2 regions of the Luteimonas sp. AC640a genome follow, and region 1 is predicted to be linked to the other one. Evidence: predicted binding sites of a transcription regulator. Region 1 holds the regulator's gene; the other holds the start of a gene.

Evidence for each region. The regulator FliA, encoded in region 1, starts transcription of late flagellar genes. The targets are predictions, from matches to a motif close to TAAAGTTTNNCNNNCNNNGGCCGATAA.
Region 2: ACZ9YD_RS10890 (methyl-accepting chemotaxis protein) is a predicted target of FliA. The motif match lies at 2,515-2,541, and genes of this name have one in related genera.

What each region holds. Positions count from the first base shown of each region.
Region 1 covers NZ_CEEDOV010000007.1:558,289-564,243, reverse strand. Annotated here, with positions in the region: gene flhF (flagellar biosynthesis protein FlhF) at 1-757, shown strand, start outside; gene ACZ9YD_RS06805 (P-loop NTPase) at 744-1,601, shown strand; gene ACZ9YD_RS06800 (RNA polymerase sigma factor FliA) at 1,598-2,353, shown strand; gene ACZ9YD_RS06795 (chemotaxis response regulator CheY) at 2,417-2,809, shown strand; gene ACZ9YD_RS06790 (protein phosphatase CheZ) at 2,806-3,408, shown strand; gene ACZ9YD_RS06785 (chemotaxis protein CheA) at 3,623-5,563, shown strand; gene ACZ9YD_RS06780 (flagellar motor protein) at 5,649-5,955, shown strand, end outside.
Region 2 covers NZ_CEEDOV010000010.1:397,137-403,091, reverse strand. Annotated here, with positions in the region: gene ACZ9YD_RS10895 (hybrid sensor histidine kinase/response regulator) at 1-50, opposite strand, end outside; gene ACZ9YD_RS10890 (methyl-accepting chemotaxis protein) at 347-2,485, opposite strand; gene ACZ9YD_RS10885 (OprO/OprP family phosphate-selective porin) at 2,726-3,898, opposite strand; gene ACZ9YD_RS10880 (dicarboxylate/amino acid:cation symporter) at 4,136-5,491, shown strand; gene ACZ9YD_RS10875 (alpha/beta hydrolase) at 5,545-5,955, shown strand, end outside.

The DNA of each region.
Region 1 (5,955 bases):
CACCGTGCTGCAGATTCCCGCCGACACCCCGGACGCGCGCGTCCGCGGCCTGATGCTCGCACTGCTGTCCAAGCAGTTGCCGATCTGTCCGATCGACCCGCTGGCCGAAGCGGGCGTCATCGCCCTCGTCGGACCGACCGGCGCCGGCAAAACCACGACCATCGCGAAGCTGGCCGCGCTCTACGCAGCGCTGCACCAGCCGCGTGACGTCGCCCTGGTGACGACCGACACCTCGCGTATCGGTGGCCGCGAACAGTTGCACAGCTACGGACGCCAGCTCGGCATCGCCGTGCACGAGGCCGACAGCGAGGCCGGGCTGATCCAGTTGCTGCAGAAGCTCCAAGATTACCGGCTGGTGCTCGTCGACACCGCCGGCCTGAGCCAGCGTGATCGTGCACTCGCCGGTCAGCTCAACTGGCTGCGTGCTGCGCGCCAGGTGCGCACCCTGCTGGTATTGCCCGCCAACACCCATTTCGCGGATCTAGACGAAGTGGTGCGCCGGTTCGAGAACGCCCGCCCGCAGGGCGTGGTGCTGACCAAGCTCGACGAGACCAGCCGATTGGGCAGCGCGCTGTCCGTGGTGGTCGACCACCAGTTGCCGCTGACCTGGGTGACCGACGGCCAACGCATTCCCGACGACCTGCACCGGGCCCATGCCGCGCATCTGGTGCTTCGCCTTGAAGATCTCCGCCGCGATGCCGATAAGCCGATTGTCCCGGAGCCCGCGTTCCGGAATCACGACCATGCCGTCGCCTGAGCGCCTGCCGATGTCCACCATTCCATTCCAGCCTGTCCGCACCCTCGCCGTCACCGGTGGCAAGGGTGGTGTGGGCAAGACCAACATCTCGGCCAACCTGTCGGTGGCGCTTTCGGGCATGGGCCAGCGCACGTTGCTGCTGGACGCCGATCTGGGCCTGGCCAACGTCGACGTGCTGCTGGGCCTGTCGCCGCAGCGCACGCTGGCCGACCTGGTCGCCGGACGCTGCGAACTCGACGATGTGATCCTCGAAGGTCCGGGCGGTGTGCTGGTCGTGCCCGCCGCATCGGGTCGCCGGCATATGGCCGAACTGCGTCCCGCCGAACACGCGGGCCTGGTCAACGTCTTCAACGACCTGCAGCGTGATCTCGACCTGCTGGTGGTGGACACCGCAGCCGGCATCACCGATTCGGTGCTGACTTTCTGCCAGGCCGCGCACGACGCCTTGGTCGTGGTCTGCGACGAACCGGCCTCGATCACCGACGCGTACGCATTGATCAAGGTGCTGGCGCGCGAGCGTGGCGTCGACCGGGTGCAGGTCGTCGCCAACATGGTCCGCAGCCCGCAGGAAGGCCGCAACCTGCACGACAAGCTCTCGCGCGTCTGCGAACGCTTCATCGGCGGCGTGTCGCTGAACTACCTCGGCGCGGTGCCGCAGTGCGACTGGCTGCGCATGGCAGTGCAGCGCCAGCAGGCTGTGGTGCTGGCCTATCCGGGCAGCCCATCGGCGCGTGCGCTGGTCGAGATCGCCCGCCGCATCTCGCGCTGGCAGGCGCCGACCGCGCCGCGCGGGCATGTCGAGTTCTTTGTCGAGCGCATGCTGCGCCAGGGAGTGACCGCATGAACCTCGCCGCCCGCCAGTACCAGGCGGTGCAACGCACGGCCGCGGTCGACCCGCTGGTCCAGCATGCCGAACTGGTTCGCCGTATCGCCCATCACCTCGCAGCGCGCCTGCCGGCCAGTGTGGAGATCGACGACCTCGTGCAGGCCGGCATGATCGGCCTGCTCGAAGCCTCGCGCAGCTACGACGCCGACCAGGGCGCCTCGTTCGAGACCTACGCGTCGATCCGCATCCGTGGCTCGATGATCGACGAAATCCGCCGTGGCGACTGGGTCCCCCGCTCCGTGCACCGGCGCGCACGTGAAGCTGCGGCGGCGATCCGAGAGATCGAACAGAGCAGCGGACGCGCGGCCAGCGCGCAGGAAGTCGCTGCCAAGCTCGAACTTCCCCTGGGCGAGTACCAGCGCCTGCTGGAGGACGCTGCGCGCGGGCAGGTACTCAGCCTGGATTCGCACGTCGAAGATCACGGCGAGGTGGAGCCGGTCAGCCGGGGCGGCGGGCCCACGCCACAGGAAGCGCTGGTGCGCGGTGAATTCGGCCGTGAGCTCGCCAAGGCGATCGGCCACCTGCCAGAGCGTGAGCAACTGGTGCTGTCGCTGTACTACGAGCAGGAGCTCAACCTGAAAGAGATCGGTGCCGTGCTCGGCGTCAGCGAGTCCCGCGTCTGCCAGATCCACGGGCAGGCGGTGATCCGCCTGCGCGGCCGTCTCACCGCCTTCCAGCTCGCCGATACGGGCTTCGGCCTCGACGACTGACGATCGGGATGCGGCGGCGCATCCCATCCCACACTGTTGCACGCTCTTTTTGAGGAACACGTTTTGAACAAGAACATCCGCATCCTGATCGTCGACGATTTCTCGACGATGCGCCGGATCGTCAAGAACCTGCTGTCCGATCTCGGCTTCAACAATACGGTCGAGGCGGAAGACGGCCACAGCGCGCTGTCCGTGCTGCGCCAGGACGCGGTGGAGCTGGTCATCACCGACTGGAACATGCCGGGCATGACCGGCATCGAGTTGCTGTGCGCGATCCGCGCCGATCCCAAGTTCCGCCCGTTGCCGGTGCTGATGGTGACCGCCGAAGCCAAGCGCGAGCAGATCATCGAAGCTGCCCAGAACGGCGTGAACGGCTACATCATCAAACCCTTCACCGCGCAGACGCTGGAAGAAAAGCTCGGCAAGATCTTCGAGCGCCTCGGGAACGCGGCATGACCACGCCCGACAACGAACGCGCCCGACTGGCGAACATGCTGCACGACGCGCTGGAAGCACTGGAGCGCGGCGACGAGGAAGGTTGGCGCCAACAGGTCGACGCATTGGCGAATGCGCGTGCGCGCAGCCTCGTCACCGGCCTGGGCCGGCTTGCGCGCGAACTGTCGCAGGCCCTCGACACGCTGCCGCCGACGCCCGCAGAAGGCAGCGATCTGGACGATGCCTGCGCGCGCCTCGACCACGTGGTCGCAATGACCGAGCAGGCGACGCACCGCACCCTGGACCTGATCGACGACAGCCGCGCGCTGGTCGCCCGGCTCAAGGAAGGTCCGCTGGACGACGCCCAGATCAGCACGATCGAATCGCTGCGCGAGAACCTGCGCGAGATGGCGCTGGCGCAGAGTCATCAGGATCTCGGCGGCCAGATCATCCGCCGCGTCGCCGGCATCGTCCGCGGGGTGCACGAGGGCTTCGGCGCGCTCGGCCTGCCGCCGAAGGAGGACAACCAGCGCGGCAACGGGCCGTCGGTCGCCGGCCTCGATCGCAATACGGTCGGCCAGAGCGACGCGGACGACCTGCTGTCGCACCTGGGGCTCTGAAGATCGACCCACGCGGTTGGAACAGGCCGCGCCGCGTCTCCGCGCGCGCGGCAGGAACGGGAATGCTGATGTCGAGACACGAACGAGTGATGACGCCGACACGTGCGCGACCCTGTGCAGTCGCACGGGCGGTTGTGCATGAACGGCCTGCCGCCCATGTCTGCGGCATGGCTGCCGGGCGGACCGCCCGCGCCAACGATCCGGGTCGACGCTGATGCAGTCGCCCGACATCGTTGCCGACTTCGTGCTCGAAGCCCGGGAGCTGCTCGACGACCTTGGTGGCCAGCTCGTGGGTCTGGAACAGACGCCTGATGACCGCGAGCGTCTCAACGCGGTCTTCCGCGCGTTCCACACGCTTAAGGGCGGCGCGGGGTTTCTCGGCGCGACGCCGCTGGTCGAGCTGTGCCATGCCGCCGAGGAAACCCTGGGCATGGTGCGCGCCGGTCAGACCCCGCTGCTGCCGCGCCACTTCGACGCGGCGCAGCAGTCGCTGGACTGGCTGCAGGCGATGGTCGATGCGATCGAGACCGACGACACCGTGCCGAGCGCACCAGCCGAGCTGATCGCGGGCTTCGCGCCGGCCGATGCGCCGGTCGCGGCACCGCTTCGCGCGGCCGCTCCAGTGGCCACCGGCGGCGACATGATCTCCGACGACGAATTCGAAGCCCTGCTCGACCAGTTGCACGGCGACGGCGTGCCCGGCACGCAGACGGTCGCCGCGACGGCGGCCATGATCGACGACGACGAATTCGAGGCTCTGCTCGACCAACTGCATGGCGCCGCCGCGCCCGGCGTGGCCGCGCCTGCGGCGACGGCCGCCAAACCCGTTGCCGACATGATCGACGACGACGAATTCGAAGCCCTGCTCGACCAGTTGCACGGAAGCGCCGCACCGGGCACGCAGGCAGCCGCACCCGCTGTCGCCACACCGACGCCTGCGGCCATTCCGCGACCGGCACCACGTAGCGCACCGCCCGCCGCGGCGCCGAAGGCTTCCGCTGCGCCGACCGAACGCGAGCAGACAGTACGCGTCGACACCAAGCGGCTCGACGTCATCGTCGACCTGGTCGGCGAACTCGTGCTGGCCCGCAATCGGCTCAAGACCCTGCGCGCACGGCTGCGCGACGAGGATCTCGACCGCGCCGTCACCACGCTCGACAACGCGACCGCGCGCCTGCAGGGCGCCGTCATGCGCACGCGCATGCAGCCGGTCGGCAAGGTGTTCTCGCGCTTTCCCAAGCTGGCCCGCGATGTCGCCCGCGCGCTGGACAAGGAAGTCGATCTGGAGCTCGTCGGCGCGGAGACCGAACTCGACCGCAACCTGGTCGAGGCCCTGGCCGATCCGCTGATCCACCTGGTGCGCAACGCGATCGACCACGGCATCGAGATGCCCGCACTGCGTGAGGCGACCGGCAAGCCGCGCGCCGGCCGCGTGCGCCTGATCGCGCAGCAGCAGGGCGACTACGTCGGTATCGAAATCCACGACGACGGCGCCGGCATCGATCCGGAACGGCTGCGTGCCAAGGCCCGCGACAAAGGCCTGATCGACGCCGAGTCCGCCGCACGTCTCAACGCCGAGGAATGCCTCAATCTGATCTTCCTGGCCGGGTTTTCCACCCGGGACGAAGTCAGCGACATTTCCGGCCGCGGCGTCGGCATGGACGTCGTGCAATCCCGCATCCGCGAGCTCGGCGGCCAGATCCAGGTGCAGTCCGAACTCGGTCGCGGCAGCCGTTTCTCGCTGCGCGTCCCGCTCACGCTGGCGATCCTGCCGACGCTGCTGGTCCATGCCGCCGACGACTGCTACGCCCTGCCGCTGGCGCGCGTGCAGGAGGTGCTGCACGCGCCGGCGCGCACGGTGAACTGGTTCGACGGGCGCGCCGCGCTCGACCGCCGCTCGCACACCCTGTCGCTGCTGGACCTGCGCCACTGGCTGGGCCAGCCGGCGCAGGACACGACATTGCTGACCATCGTGGTCCTGCAACGCGGCGACAGCCGCTTCGGCCTGGTCGTCGATGAAGTCCGCGGGCGTGAGGAAGTGGTCATCAAACCGCTGCCACGTGCGCTGCGCGGACTGCCCGGCTATGCCGGCGCGACGTTGATCGGTGACGGACGGCTGGCGCTGATCCTCGACGTGGATGCGTTGAAACGGTGAAGGGTGATGACCGGAGATGCGTCCGGTCGTCACCCGCTGCCCCGCTCCCACTCAAGTCCCCTGCCGCCCCGCCGATACCAACGTCATGGATATTTTCAGCATCGCCGGACTCGTCCTCGCCGTCGTCGCCCTGTTGGGCGGCAGCGTGCTCAAGGGCGCGGGTCTCGGCGCGCTGTGGTCACCGGCCGCATTCTTGATCGTCATGGTCGGCACCGTCGCATCGATCCTGCTGCACACGCCCGCGCCGGTGTTCAAGCACGCGATGCGCATCGCCATCTGGGTGATCAAGCCGCCGGTCTCCGATCGCGCTGCGCTGATCGCGCAACTGCTGGAATGGAGCAATGTCTCGCGCAAACAGGGCCTGTTGGGCCTGGAAAGCCACGTCGAGGCGC
Region 2 (5,955 bases), on a different contig from region 1:
GCGATCAGCACGGTCAGCAGCAGACGTCGCAGACGCGGGCGGGTACGCATTACGAGGTCCCCGGCGCGCGGCGGGAGGGCGCGCGTCCGCTGCGATGTGTCACGGCCGCGCGCAGCGCCGGGTCGCGACCTGGGCGCAGCAGTACAGGCTGAATCGGGCGGAATTGTGGGCGCAGACGCATCGCAGACAGTGTAGAGCGACGCCCTCGCGCGGGCACGGCAGGCTGCGCGCGCGCGTGCCGACATGTGCGCAGCGGATCGCGAACATCGCTGTGCGTCAGAGATACCGGCAGCCGCCTGCGCGCCCACCGGTCCGCAGCAATGATCCTGCAGCGCCGAGGCGCGCGTCAGGCCTCGGCGAGCACCGGCTGGCGGCGGGTCGCCGGCACCAGGCGGAACGTCGCGACCGCGCGCGTGAGCTGCTGCGCCTGATCAGCGAGGCTGCGCGCTGCAGCCGTGGCCTCCTCCACCAGCGCGGCATTCTGCTGGGTGGTTTCGTCGAGCTGGATCACGGTCTGGTTGACCTGGTCGATGCCCGAAGACTGCTCCTGCGACGCGGCGCTGATCTCGGCCATGATGTCGGTCACCCGGTCGACCGAGGTCAGCACCTGCGCCATCGTGGCACCGGCCACGGCGACCTGGCTGGACCCTTCGCGCACGCGCGTGACCGATTCGCCGATCAGCTGTTTGATCTCGCGCGCGGCCTCGGCCGAACGCTGCGCCAGCGTGCGCACCTCGCTGGCGACGACCGCGAAGCCACGACCCTGTTCGCCGGCGCGTGCGGCTTCGACCGCCGCATTGAGCGCGAGAATGTTGGTCTGGAACGCGATGCCGTCGATCACCCCGATGATCGCGCCGATGCGCGCCGACGCGGCATCGATCGAGGCCATCGTCGCCACGACCTCCTCGACCGCGCGGCCGCCCTGGCCGGCAACATCCGCGGCGCTGCGCGCCAGCTCGTTGGCCTGGCGCGCGTGATCGGCGTTCTGGCGCACGGTGGAGGTCAGTTCCTCCATCGAGGCGGCGGTCTCTTCGAGATTCGCGGCCTGGCTCTCGGTGCGGCGCGACAGGTCATCGTTGCCGGCTGCGATCTCACCGGCGGCCGTGTCGATCGAGACTGCCGACTGCTGGATGCCGCGCACGACACCGGCCAGCTGGGACGCGGTGCGGTTGGCGTCGTCGGCCAGCCGGCCGAACGCGCCCTGGTAACGCGCGTCGACGCGCTGCGACAGATCGCCATCGGCGATCGCGGCCATGATCCGGCCGACATCGGTCAGGCCGGCATCGGCCTGCTGCATCAACCGGTTCAGCGCCTCGATCATCTCGGCAAACGCGAAGCTGTAGCGGGACGCGTCACCGCGTGCGCCGAAGTCGCCGCGTGCGGCGGCTTCGGCCAACGTGGCGATTTCGCCATTGACCGCGCCCATGTTGGTCTTCACCGCGTCCAGCGCTTCGTGCAGGCGCGCGCGCTGACCGGGCAGGCGGCGCATGTCGCGGCTCAGGTCGCCCTGGCCGTACTCGTCCATGACTGCCATCGCATCGGCGATCGCGTCGAGGTGTTCGAACACCACCGTGTTCACGCCACGCGCCAGCGCGCCGTAATCGCCCGGGAAATCTTCCGGAATGCGGTGGCTGATGTCTTCGCCCTGCTGCAGGCGGATCATCGTGTTCATCTCACCGTTGAAGCGCTGCAGCTGGTCCTGCATCTGGCGCATGCTCGCCATCAGTTGCCCGGTCTCGTCGCGCGAAGTGATCGCGATCGGAGTGTCGAACCGCCCCGAGGCGATCGACTCCGCGGTGCGCGTCGCCGTCCGAAGCGGCGTCACGATGGCGCTGCCGATCAGCCACGACAGGCCGATCGCCGCCAGGATCACCAGGCCGCCGAACAGCGCCAGCAGGCGCGTGAATCCCATCGCCTGCTGCTGGATGTCGTCGGCGTATACGCCCATCGCCAGAATCCAGCCCCACTCGTCGAAGGCCTGGGCGTAGCTGATCTTCTCGAACTGGCCCTCATGGCCCGGCTTGGGGGCGCTGTAACCGGAGAACCCGTCGCCGTCCGTCACCGCAGCGAGGATGTCGCGGTAGACGAATTCGCCCGCCTCGCTCGTGTAGTCGCGCATGTCGGTGCCGACGGCGCGGGTGGGGTGGAGGACGATCTTCAGTTGCGGATCGGCGACGAAGTAGTAGTCAGTGCCGTCGTTGGTACGTATCGCACCCAGCGCGCCCAGTGCCAGCGTCTGCGCCTGCTCGGTCGTGATCCGGCCGGCCCGGGACTGGGCGGCATAGTGCTCGACGATGCTCATGCCGGTGTCGATCTGCGTCTTCACGCTCTGCTTGCGCGCGTCGACCAGTTCCACGTACTGCAGCCGGGCTGCCGACACGCTCAGGACCAGGATGCCCAGTGCCAGCACCGCGCACAGCAGGATGAACTTGCGGGCGACCGGAAGATCGGCAAGGCGACGCTGGAGCGGGGCGAACAGGGTCATGGCGGCGGAACCGGAGAGGCGAACTCGCGATATCGGCCGATCGACCGCACGCTGAAGCATGCGGTCGATGAAAGACGTGTGTATCCAGCGACGCCCGCCGTAGCGCGTGGGGTGCACGCGCATGGGGGCACGCGATCTGTGCGGACGGCAGCGCGCAGGACGCACGCCGCCGTGCACGCGGGACCCTATGACCCCGGCGGTCTCAGGACTGCCCGCGGGCGACGCCGCGTCCGCACACGATCAGAAGTGGACCTGTGCGCGCACTTCCACCGCGTCCGGGCGTGTGGTCACCCCGTTGCGGGTGGCGTTGAGGCGCACGTAGTTGGCCTGCAGCTTCACGTACGGGGTGAGGTACCAGTTCGCGCCGAAGGTCCAGTCGTGCTGGCGACCGCCGCCGACCGCGCCGTCGTCGAGATCCAGCGTGCTGTAGCGCGCCGCGAGTTCGACCGCGCCGTAGCCGTTCGCGGGCTTCGGGTTGGCGACATTGCCGGCCGAATACGCGCGGCTCTCGCCAGTCAGCAGCCAGCTCGCCGACAGGTAACCGCCATCAGCGCGATAGTCGCCCAGGCCGTCGTCGCGCGCGATGTCGGCGCGCAGCAGTTCGGACTGCAGCGAGACGGGGCCCTGGATCCAGATGCCTTCCAGGCCCGTGCGGCGGATGTGGCCCACCGGCGCGAGGTTGCCGGAATCGACCAGGCGCACATCGGTCAGGCCTGCGCCCGGACGTGCACGCAGACGTGCGTTCGCATCGAAATCCACGCCACGGCCATCGGTCCAGCCCTGCGGGTTCTCGCGCGAGGCGGCAATGCCCAGGTGCAGCACGTCGCCGGCGGACTTGCGCGGCGTCCACGCGGCGCGCGCCACATAGGTCTGGCCGGGGTTGTCGCCCTGCAGGTCCTGGCCGCCGTAGCCGCCGAGCTGGAACAGCGCCCTGTCCTGCTCGAGCGTCCATTCCACGCCGGTGCGGCGGCCCTGGTAGACCGCCTGGATCGGCGCCGCCAGTTCCATGAACGTGCCCGCGCGCGAGCTGGTCACGCCTTCCAGGCCGACCGGCACCTTCATGTAGCCGACGCGCAGCTTGCCGAGGTCACGGTCGAAGAAATGCTTGCTGTCGAAACGCACGAACACGTCGAGCCAGGCCTTGGATTCGAAGTCGAAATAGACCATCGCGTCCCAGATGCCGGCTTTCTTGACCGTCGCGCCGAACTCGCGGCGACGCATGCCGTTGTCGCTGCCGAGACGGGCATCGCCGCTGAAATCACTGTGATCCCAGGCGAAATTGCCGGTGAGCGAGACTTCGGTCTCGTCGGCGAAGGTGAATTTCGGTGGCCAGGCCTGCGCGCCTTCGGCGGCAGACGCGGACGTAGCGGCGGTGCAGGCGCACAGCAGCAGAAGCGGGGGTAGGAGGCGCATGGAATCCTTGGGGGAGGGCGGACGCGCGGGCGTCGGACGGCGGGTGGGGGCGTCGCGCGCACGCGCGCGGGACGGGCGGATTCTAGTGCGGCGCCGTCTCGCGGGCACGTGAGCTAATCCGAAAGGATTAGGAATAGGGGCGTTAACACCAATGCGCTATCGGCAGCGGCGCCGCGCACGCGTACAACGCATCGCCTGCATCCACATTCGATGGATGCGCACACCCGGTACGCACCCATGCACGCCATTCCGTCCAACGTTCCGGCCGCGCCGCGGCTGCCGTGGTACCGCCAGCTGTACGTGCAGGTGCTGATCGCGATCGCACTCGGCGCGCTGCTGGGCCATTTCGAGCCGGCGTTCGCCGAACAGCTCAAGCCGCTCGGCGATGCCTTCATCAAGCTGGTCAAGATGATCATCGCGCCGGTGATCTTCCTGACCATCGTCACCGGCATCGCCGGCATGACCCATCTGCGCACGGTCGGCCGCGTGTTCGCCAAGTCGATGGCGTACTTCCTGTTCTTCTCCACGCTGGCGCTGGTGATCGGCATGGTCGTCGCGCATGTCGTGCAGCCGGGCGTGGGCATGAACATCGATCCGGCCTCGCTGGACACCGCCGCGGTCGAGGGCTACGTGCAGAAGTCGCACGAGATGACGCTGACCGGATTCCTGCTCGACATCATTCCCGGCACGCTGGTCGGCGCGTTCGTCGACGGCAACATCCTGCAGGTGCTCTTCATCGCGGTGCTGTTCGGCATCGCGCTGGCGCTGGTCGGCGAGAAGGGCAGGCCGATCCTGTCGTTCCTCGAAACGCTGACCGTGCCAGTGTTCAAGCTGGTGCACATCCTGATGAAGGCCGCACCGATCGGCGCGTTCGGCGCGATCGCCTTCACCATCGGCAAATACGGCCTGTCGTCGCTGGCGAACCTGGCGTGGCTGGTTGGCACGTTCTATGTCAGCGCGGCGCTGTTCGTGCTCGTGATCCTGGGCGCGGTATCGCGCGCCTGCGGCTTCTCGATCTTCAAGCTGATTCGCTATCTGAAGGCCGAACTGCTGCTGGTGCTGGGCACGTCGTCGTCCGAATCCGCGCTGCCGTCGCTGATGGAGAAGATGGAAAAGGCCGGCTGCCAGAAGTCGGTCGTGGGTCTGGTCGTGCCGACCGGGTACTCGTTCAACCTCGACGGCACCAATCTCTACATGACGCTGGCCGCGCTGTTCATCGCCCAGGCGACGAACACCGAACTCACGCTGTGGCAGCAGATCACGTTGCTGCTGGTCGCGATGCTCAGCTCCAAGGGCGCCGCCGGCGTGACCGGCGCGGGCTTCATCACGCTGGCCGCGACGCTGTCGGTGGTGCCGACGGTGCCGGTCGCGGGCATGGCACTGATCCTCGGCATCGACCGCTTCATGAGCGAGTGCCGCTCGATCACTAATTTCATCGGCAATGCCGTCGCCACGGTTGTGGTCGCGCGCTGGGAAGGCGCACTCGACCGCGACCAGCTGGCCGCCGCGCTCGACGGCAAGCCACTGCCGGTGGCCGCCGCGCCCGATCCGGCTGCGGGCCCGGGCGACCGCAACGTGCTCGCGCTGGACTGAGGGCGCGCACGCGGCTTGAAACGATTCACACGCAACGCCCTGGGAGGGGACCCATGACGACACGACACCGCTGGGCCGGCCTGATCGCCGGCCTCCTGCTCACCTGCACCGGCCTGGCACATGCCCAGGCTGGCACGCAGACACTCAATCTATGGCCGGATGGCCATCTGCCGCAGATCGTCAGCGGCCCGGAACAGATCGGCAACGAAGGCAGCTCGATGGGCGCGGTCACCCGCGTCTCGCAACCGCGACTGGAGATCCATCGCCCGGCGAATCCGAACGGCACCGCGGTGCTGATCCTCGGCGGCGGCGGCTACTTCCGCATCCAGATCGGCACCGCCGCGCGCCCGATGGCGCAGTGGCTCGCGTCGATCGGCGTGACCACCGCGGTGCTGTACTACCGCATGCCGGTCGACGGTTGGCCGGCCTCCGCGCCGTTCGCCGACGGCCAGCGGGCGATGCGC